2 regions of the Halomonas sp. SS10-MC5 genome follow, and region 1 is predicted to be linked to the other one. Evidence: riboswitches for the same ligand, from Rfam matches in the RefSeq annotation. Region 1 holds a riboswitch; the other holds the start of a gene.
The links. Region 1 has a riboswitch for cobalamin ahead of I4484_RS13970 (TonB-dependent receptor). Riboswitches for the same ligand answer to the same signal wherever they lie in the genome.

Region 1 (4,208 bases):
TGGTGGGGAGCGCTCATGAAAGACGCCGCCTTTGGCCTGGTGCTGGCGCTGCAGTTCCTCACCCGCCTGCCGCTGCCGTTCGCCTGCCCCTGGACGCCGGCCACCCGGCGCTGGGCGGTGCGCTGCTATCCGCTGGTGGGCGTGCTGCTCGGCGGCCTGCTGGCGGCGGCGGCCGCGCTGCTCGAGAACCTGCTACCCGCGCTGCTGCTGGCGCTGGCCCTGCTCACGCTGTGGGTGGCGCTCTCCGGCGGGCTGCACCTGGACGGCCTGATGGACGTGGCCGACGCCCTGGGCAGCAACGCGCCGCTGGAGCGCAAGTGGGAGATCATGAAGGATCCCCATGTGGGCAGCTTCGGCATCCTGGCGCTGGTGTTCCTGCTGCTGTGGAAGGCTGCGCTGCTGTTCGTGCTGCTCGACGCCGGCGCCGGCCTGCTGCTGCTGATAGTGCTGGGGCTGGGCCGCCTGGCAGCCGTGGCGCTGCTGGTGGTGGCCCCGGCGGCACGGCGCGAGGGCATGGCCGCCAGCTGGAAGCGCGACCTTTCACTGCGCGATCTCTGGCTCGCGGCGCTGCCGCTGCTGCCGCTGGCCGTGCTGGTGTCGGGCGGGGCGTGGCTGTGCCTTGCACTGGCGCCGTTCCTGATGCTCTATGCCTGGGGCATGCTGCGCGCCTTCAAGGGCATCAACGGCGACATCGTCGGAACCGCAATCGAGGGAGGAGAGCTATGGCTGCTGCTGGTCGCCTGGAGCTGGTGGTCGTTCGTCACGGGGTGACGCAGTGGAACCGCGAGCATCGCTACCAGGGGCAGCGCGACATCCCGCTGCTGCTGCCCGACGCCCTGCCGGGCCTCGACCGGCTGCGCGAGGCGCTGGCGGAGCAGAGCTTCGATGCCGTGCACTGCAGCGACCTGACTCGCTGTCGGCAGACCCTGGCGCACGTGATCGAAGGGCGCGAGCAGGCCTGGTCGATGCACTTCGATGCGCGCCTGCGTGAGCTCGACTTCGGCGACTACGAGGGGCGCACCTATGATGAGCTGAAGTCGCAGCCCTTCTATCGCGCCTGGATCGACAGCGAAGGCCAGCAGCCGCCGCCCGGCGGCGAGTCCACCGCCGAGCTGCGCCAGCGGCTCGACGACTGGTTCGCCGATCTCGTGAACGGCTGCTCGCCGCACAGCCACCATCGCGCGCTGGTGGTCTGCCATGGCGGCGTGATTCGAGAGCTGCGCCGCCGCTTCGAGGACATCGGCTTCTGGGAGGGCGGCGTCGTTCAGGCCGAGGGGCGGCGATTCACCTTCACTCATGACGGGGAGCGCTGGCAATGCAACTCTTCATCGGCGGTACCTGCGCCGGCAAGCGCGGCGTCGTAAGGCAGCGCTTCGAGGAGCCCCGCTGGCACTCCGCCCATGCGGGAGGCCGGCTCGAGGCGTGGCCATCGGTGGCCGACACCTCATGCCTGGTGCTGGAGGGCTGGGAACGCTGGATCGGCGAGCGGCTCGACGCCGAGCCCGACGACGACCGGCTGCGTCAGGCCATGGCGCGGGAGCTCGATGCGCTGCGGGACTGGGAAGTCGCGCAGGGCGGCCAGGCCGTGCTGATCGTGGTGGAAATGGGCCGCGCCGTCGTGCCCCTCGGCCGCGAGAACAGGCGCCTGCGCGACCTCAACGGCTGGCTCGCCCAGGACGCCACGGCTCGCTGCGAGCGGGTGTGGTACGTATGGAATGGCCTGGTGAAAGGGCTAACTCGTTGATCCATATCAGCCAGAGCGCAACGATGCGTTGACGCCCGGCGCTACGGTTGCTAGCTTACGCCCACTCTCAGGTGCCTCATTGTCATTTCGAGGTTAAACGGGAAGTCGGTGGTCCTCTTCAGGTTTGAAGAAGGCGCATTCCGACGCTGCCCCCGCAACGGTGATCGAGTGTGGGTCCATCATCGCGCCACTGTGCTCAAGCATGGGAAGGCGATGGGCCCGAAGCGTGCCGTCGACGCTTCGCTCGTCAGCCCGGAGACCGGCCTGAGAGCGGGAAAGCTCGACAAATCGTTCGGCTCTCCCTTCATGCCGGGTTGCGGTGGGTAACCTCGAGGCAGGGCAGACGCCTCACTTCTCTCCCTTTCTCGACTCCCATGCCGCCCGGCTTCGCAAAGAAGACCGTGCGGGTAGGCACGGCGAGCAAGGGAATCAGAATGAAAACCAAGCATCATCTGGCCGCCTTTGGCCTGGCCGCGCTTCCGCTGGCCGTTCAGGCTCAAGATCCGACCGGCGAGAGCGCCGATGCCGTGGCGCTCAATCCGCTGGTGGTCACCGCCACCCTGGCGCCGCGCACCGCCGACGAGAGTCTCTCCTCCGTGACCGTGCTCGACGAGGCCACCCTGCGCCGGCAGGATCCCACCAGCGTGACCGATCTGCTGCGAGGGCAGCCGGGGGTCGACGTCAACGACCGCGGATCATTCGGCAAGGCGAGCAGTATCTACCTGCGCGGTACCGGCAGTGAATCGACCGTGCTGATGATCGACGGCATCCGCCTGCGCTCCGCCACCGCCGGAGGCGCGGCCTGGCACTATCTCGACCCGCGCATGTTCCAGCGCGCCGAGATCGTGCGTGGCCCGCGCGGCAGCCTGTACGGTGCCGATGCCGTGGGCGGCGTGGTTCAGCTCTTCACCCATGAGGCGCAGGAGGGAGGACCGCACCCGCGCATCTCCGCAGGTGGTGGTTCCTTCGACACCCAGCGCTACAGCGCCGGGCTTTCCGGCAGCAGCGGCGGCACCCGCTACAGCTTCGCCGGCAGCCGTTTCACGACCGACGGCACCCCGCTGCGCCGCGATGGTGAGGACAAGGGCTACGACAACACCTCGGCGCTGGCACGCCTGGCGCATACCTTCGATGGGGGGGGGGAGGTGGGCATGCTGGCCCTGCGTGCTCGAGGCGGCAACGCTTTCGTCGACGGCGAGAGCGACTTCGTGCAGCAGGTGGCAGGCATCTATGGCGAACTGCCTGTGACCGAGCGGTGGACCAGCCGACTGACATTGAGTGAAGCTCGCGATGAGCTCGACACCTTCAATACCGACTTCCCTTCGCTCATCGAGACCCGGACCCAGACCGCCCGCTGGCAGAATACCCTGAGTTTCGGCATGCATGAGTTGATCGCCGGCGTGGAGCATAGCGAAGACAAGGTATCGGGCACCACGGATTTTGCCGTCTCCAGCCGTGACAACAGCGCCGTCTTCACCCAGGGTCTGCTCGATTTCTCGCCCTTCGCCGTACAGGCCGGGCTGCGTTACGACGATAACGAAGCCTATGGCGACGAGGTCACCGGCAGCCTGGCACTGGGCTATGATCTGGATGATGCTCATACCCTGCGAGCCAGCTACGGTACTGCCTTTCGCGCGCCGACGTTCAACGACCTGTACTGGCCGAACTCCGGCAACCCCGAGCTCAATCCGGAAACCTCCGAAACCATCGAAGTGGGTGTGCGCGGCCAATATCGGCAATGGTTCTGGGATTTGGCGGCCTATCGCACCGAACTCGACGACATGATCGCCTGGGCACCGACCCCGAGCGGGCTCTGGGCGCCGCAGAACATTGCCGAGGCACGGATCCGCGGCGTCGAACTGTCGAGTGGCGTCGAACTCGGGGATTGGACGCTGGCTACGGCACTGACATGGACCGATCCGGAGAATCGTAGCGGTGCCGATGCCGGCAATCGTATCCAGCGTCGCGCCAGCCAGAGCGCCCGCTTCGACGTGGACCGCGAGCTGGGCGACTGGTCCTTGGGCGGGTCCTGGATCCTGCAAGGCGATCGCTACGACGATGCGGCCAACCAGGATCGTATCGGCGGCTTCGGGCTGGTCAACCTGCGTGCCGGCTGGGAGTTTGCCCCGCTGTGGTCGGCCCGCCTGACGCTGGAGAACGCGCTGGACAAGGAGTACGAGACCGCACGTGACTATCCCAACGCCGGCCGCGCGGCCTTCGTCAGTGTTCACTTCGGCCAGTAGCGGCCGCTTCGGCGGGGCCCTTGGCCCCGCTGCTGTTTCCGCTGCCTTGCTGGCGCTGGCCCTGCTGGGGCCGGTGGCCGGCGAGGTACGCGCCGCTTCGCTGTGCGCCATCGACGACCGCGACCGCGAGGTGTGCCTTTCGGCCCCGGCAGAGCGCATCGCCGCGCTTTCGCCGGGCGCGACCGAGCTGGTCTATGCCGCGGGGGCGGGAGAGAAGGTGG
Region 2 (4,208 bases), 1.7 Mb from region 1:
CGTCGCCGTGTTCGTGTATGGCGACGACCTTGAGCTTAGAGGGATGCACTTCGCGCATCGCGGCGACCTCCTGCCGGAAGGCGTGATGCTCGGCGTCGATGGCGGCATGAAGATAGACTACCTGCCTACCCTCGGCCAGCGCCTGGCGAGCCAGCGGCAGAATAGGTGTCTGGCCCACTCCACCGCTGATCAACAGCAGCGGTTCATTGCCTCCCTGTAGCGTAAGCTCCCCGGCCGGTGGCAGAAGGTCTACGCTGTCGCCAACGTTGAGCACGTCGTGAAAGTAGCGGCTGGCTCGACCCTCGGGCTCACGCTTGATCGAGATCCGATAGGTGCGGCCATTTGGCAGGTCCGAGAGGCTGTAGTGGCGATAGAGCGTCTCGCCCTCGATACCGAGTCGCACGCCGATGTACTGGCCGGGCTCATGATCTGCTACCGGGCCTTCGTCCTCCGGCTCGAGGACGAAGGAGCGAATCATCGCGCTTTCTTGCCGAGTCGCGGCGATGCGGAATCGACGTAAACCGCGCCAGCCACCGGGTTTCAGAGCGAAAGCCTGGTACCGACGATCCTCCAGCTCAATCAACAGGCCGGCCAGCTCTTCATAGAGCGCTGCCCACGCTTCGGCGATCTCTGGCGTCAGAGCGTCACCCAGCTCCTCGCCGATGGCGGCCATCAGGCACTCGCCGACAATGGGGTACTGGTCGGGCTGAATGCCCAGCGACACGTGTTTCTCTACCACTGTGGCCAGCACTCCTCTCGCCCTGGCGGGATCCTGGCGCAGCTGCACGTAGGCCAATACGGCACCGGCCAGGGCCCGTTGCTGGGCACCGCTCTGCTGGTGCGCCTCATTGAACAGCGAGGCCACGTCGGGGTAGCGCTTGAACATCAACGGATAGAAATGCTGGGTAATGGCATCGAGGTGCTCTGCTACCACCGGGGCGGTGGCCTCGATGAGCTGCTCCTGCTGTGAGGTGAGCATGAGGGTCTCCTTCGTCGGGGAAATTATAATAAGCATGTAAAATACTTGTTATTTGGTGCGCGAACCTGAGGCGAATTGTCGCAGAGCAAAGCAAACCCATCATAACGTGGGGGCGCAAAGGATCGAAAAGCAAGAAGGGCTGCTACAAAGGCACTCCTGCAGGGGGGCCGGGGAACGTCAGCCCTTAGTACACGGTGGCTTTTTTAGTATATCTAGCGCTTCTGATGCACGCTTCAGCTCGGCCTTCCCGCATGGCCTGCAACTTTTTGTTCTCGATGGTGCCGGCAATTTCCGGGAGGCTGCAGATGAATGCGTCATCAGAGCCGCCCGGTCGGTGGTCGAACGCACGGTCTCTCGGAACGTGAAGCTCAGCACCCCGACCGAGCCCGTGAGTGCTTGTGGATCAAGCTGGCTGGTTACGACCACGAGGCGTTCGGCCGCCATGGGCTCGTCAACCGCCTGATATGGCAGGGCATGTCGCATTCCGGCACGCCGCTGTCGTTGACCGTGCGGGGTCGGATTGCTAGCTTAGCGACACTCTCAGGTGCCCTAGGCGCGCGCAGACGCGCCGGGGTGAAACGAGAAGTCGGTGCGCCTCGTGCCATTCCGACGCTGCCCCCGCAACGGTAATCGAGTCAAGGAAAGCCTTACACCACTGTGCCCTGACACGGGAAGGTGGCCTTCTGGGACGTTAATTGTCCACTCGTCAGCCCGGAGACCGGCCAGAGAGTGCAGGAAATGCTGTATGACAGCGTTTCCCTCATGCCGGGTTGCGGTGGGCGACTCCGAGGCAGGGCTGGCGCCGCCGTTCACCTCTCCCTTTCTCGATCCCTTTCCCGCCAGCCGGCTTCGCCTAGAAGACCGTGCGGGTAGGCACGGCGAGCAAGGGAATCAGAATGAAAACCAAGCATCATCTGGCCGCCTTCGGCCTGGCAGCGCTTCCTCTGGCCGTTCAGGCCCAGGCCACTGTCACGCAAGACACCGATATTGTCGCCCTCAATCCCATGGTGATCACCGCCACCCTGGCGCCGCGCACCGCCGACGAGACGCTCTCCTCGGTGACCGTGCTCGACGAGGCCACCCTGCGGCGTCAGGACCCCACCAGCGTCACCGATCTGCTGCGCGGCCAGCCCGGAGTGGACGTCAGCTCCAACGGCAGCTTCGGCAAACAGAGCAGCGTGTCGATTCGCGGCACCTCGAATAACCAGAGTCTGCTGATGATCGACGGCATTCGCCTGCGCTCCGCTACGGATGGCGGCCCTGCGTGGCAGTACCTCGACCCGCGCATGTTCCAGCGCGCCGAGATCGTGCGCGGCCCGCGGGGCAGCCTCTACGGCGCCGACGCGGTAGGCGGCGTGGTGCAGCTCTTCACCCATGACGCTCAGGAGGGCGGCCCGCACCCGCGCATCTCTGCAGGCGGCGGCTCCTTCGATACCCAGCGATACAGTGCAGGACTCTCCGGCAGTAGCGGCGGTACCCGCTACAGCTTTGCCGGCAGCCACTTCACCACCGATGGCACGCCGGTGCGTCGTGGTGGTGAGGATATGGGGTACGACAACACCTCAGCGCTGGCGCGAATGTCGCACACCTTCGATAGCGGCGCAGAAGTGGGATTTCTGGCGCTGAGAGCCCGCGGTACCACGGAGTATGACGAGAGCGGCTCCATGGCCACGACTGATTATATGCAGCAGGTGGCGGGAATTTATGGAGAACTGCCGGTAACTGACAGCTGGAGTAGTCGCTTGACGCTGAGCGAAGCGCGCGATGAAAGCGTCAACCACTTCTGGGGGTCTATCCTTGATACGCAGACACGCACGGCCCGCTGGGAGAACACGCTGACTTCAGGGGGGCATGAGTTGATTATCGGTGCGGAGTATATGAACGATAGCGTGGCCGGTAGTGTCACGGGGAATATGCCATGGGATGGTCCTTATGACATCGAGGAGCGTGATAACAAGGCCGTTTTCGGCCAGGCGCTACTCGATTTCGAACCGTTAGCCGTTCAAGCCAGCCTGCGTTATGACGATAACGAAGCCTACGGTGACGAGATTACCGGTAGCCTGGCGCTGGGGTATGACATCAATTCCCACCATACCCTGCGAGCCAGCTATGGCACCGCCTTCAAGGCGCCAACTTTCAACGACCTTTATTGGCCGGGGTTTGGCAATCCCGAGTTAGAAGCGGAAACATCCAAAACGGTGGAGCTCGGAGTACGTGGCCAATATGTGCGCTGGTTCTGGGATGCCGCAATCTATCAGACCGATATTGACAACCTGATCGTCTGGCAGCAAATGGGGCAGCCGACAACGAACGTACCCACTACGCGTATCCGTGGCGTCGAACTCTCCGTGGGCGCTGAGGTAGATGATTGGACGTTAGCTGCCGCCGCGACCTACACCGACCCTGAAGATCGGGCTACCGGAAATCGTCTTAGGCGCCGTTCCAGTCAGAGCGCCCGCTTCGACGTGGATCGTGAGCTGGGCGAGTGGTTCCTGGGGGGCTCCTGGGTTCTGCAGGGCTATCGCTACGAAGATGCCGCCAACACGGATCGAATCGGTGGCTTCGGGCTGGTCAATCTGCGTGCCGGCTGGCAGTTTGCACCGCTGTGGTCGGCTCGACTGACTGTGGAGAATGCCCTTGATAAAGAGTATGTCACGACACGTTTCTTCGATGACGATGACTACCTCAACGCCGGTCGTGCGGCCTTCGTCAGTGTCCACTTTGGCCAGTAGCGGCCGGTTCGGCGGGGCCGTTGGCCCCGCCGTAGGTTTCAGCGCCTTGCTGGCCCTGTCGGGGCCGGCGGCCGGCGAGGCGTATGCCGATTCGCTCTGCGCCACCGACGACCGCGACCGCGAGGTGTGTCTGCCGGTGCCCGCCGGTCGCATCGCCGCGCTGTCGCCCGGTGCGACCGAGCTGGTCTATGCCGCCGGGGCCGGTGACCAGGTAGTGGCCGTAGTGGACTACAGCGACTACCCGCCGCAGGCCCAGGCGGTGCCTTCGCTGGGCAGCCATACGCGCATCGACATGGAGCGCCTCGTCGCCCTGCGGCCCACACTGGTGATCGGCTGGGTGACCGGCAATCCCTCCGAGCAGCTGGAGATGCTGGAGGCGCTCGGCCTGCCGGTGTTCTACCTCGAGCCGCGGTCCTTCGAGGGCGTGGCCAGCGCCATCGAGCGCCTGGGACGCCTGGCCGGCACAGCCGATGCCGCGGATCGCGAGGCGAGGCGCT

Region 2: another riboswitch for cobalamin. It lies ahead of I4484_RS01070 (TonB-dependent receptor); the one in region 1 lies ahead of I4484_RS13970 (TonB-dependent receptor).

What each region holds. Positions count from the first base shown of each region.
Region 1 covers NZ_CP065435.1:2,996,002-3,000,209, reverse strand. Annotated here, with positions in the region: gene I4484_RS13990 (bifunctional adenosylcobinamide kinase/adenosylcobinamide-phosphate guanylyltransferase) at 1-19, shown strand, start outside; gene cobS (adenosylcobinamide-GDP ribazoletransferase) at 16-771, shown strand; gene I4484_RS13980 (histidine phosphatase family protein) at 723-1,364, shown strand; gene I4484_RS13975 (bifunctional adenosylcobinamide kinase/adenosylcobinamide-phosphate guanylyltransferase) at 1,316-1,744, shown strand; cobalamin riboswitch at 1,797-2,027, shown strand; gene I4484_RS13970 (TonB-dependent receptor) at 2,179-3,987, shown strand; gene I4484_RS13965 (cobalamin-binding protein) at 4,034-4,208, shown strand, end outside.
Region 2 covers NZ_CP065435.1:232,867-237,074, forward strand. Annotated here, with positions in the region: gene hmpA (NO-inducible flavohemoprotein) at 1-979, opposite strand, end outside; cobalamin riboswitch at 1,505-1,721, shown strand; gene I4484_RS01070 (TonB-dependent receptor) at 1,876-3,711, shown strand; gene I4484_RS01075 (cobalamin-binding protein) at 3,758-4,208, shown strand, end outside.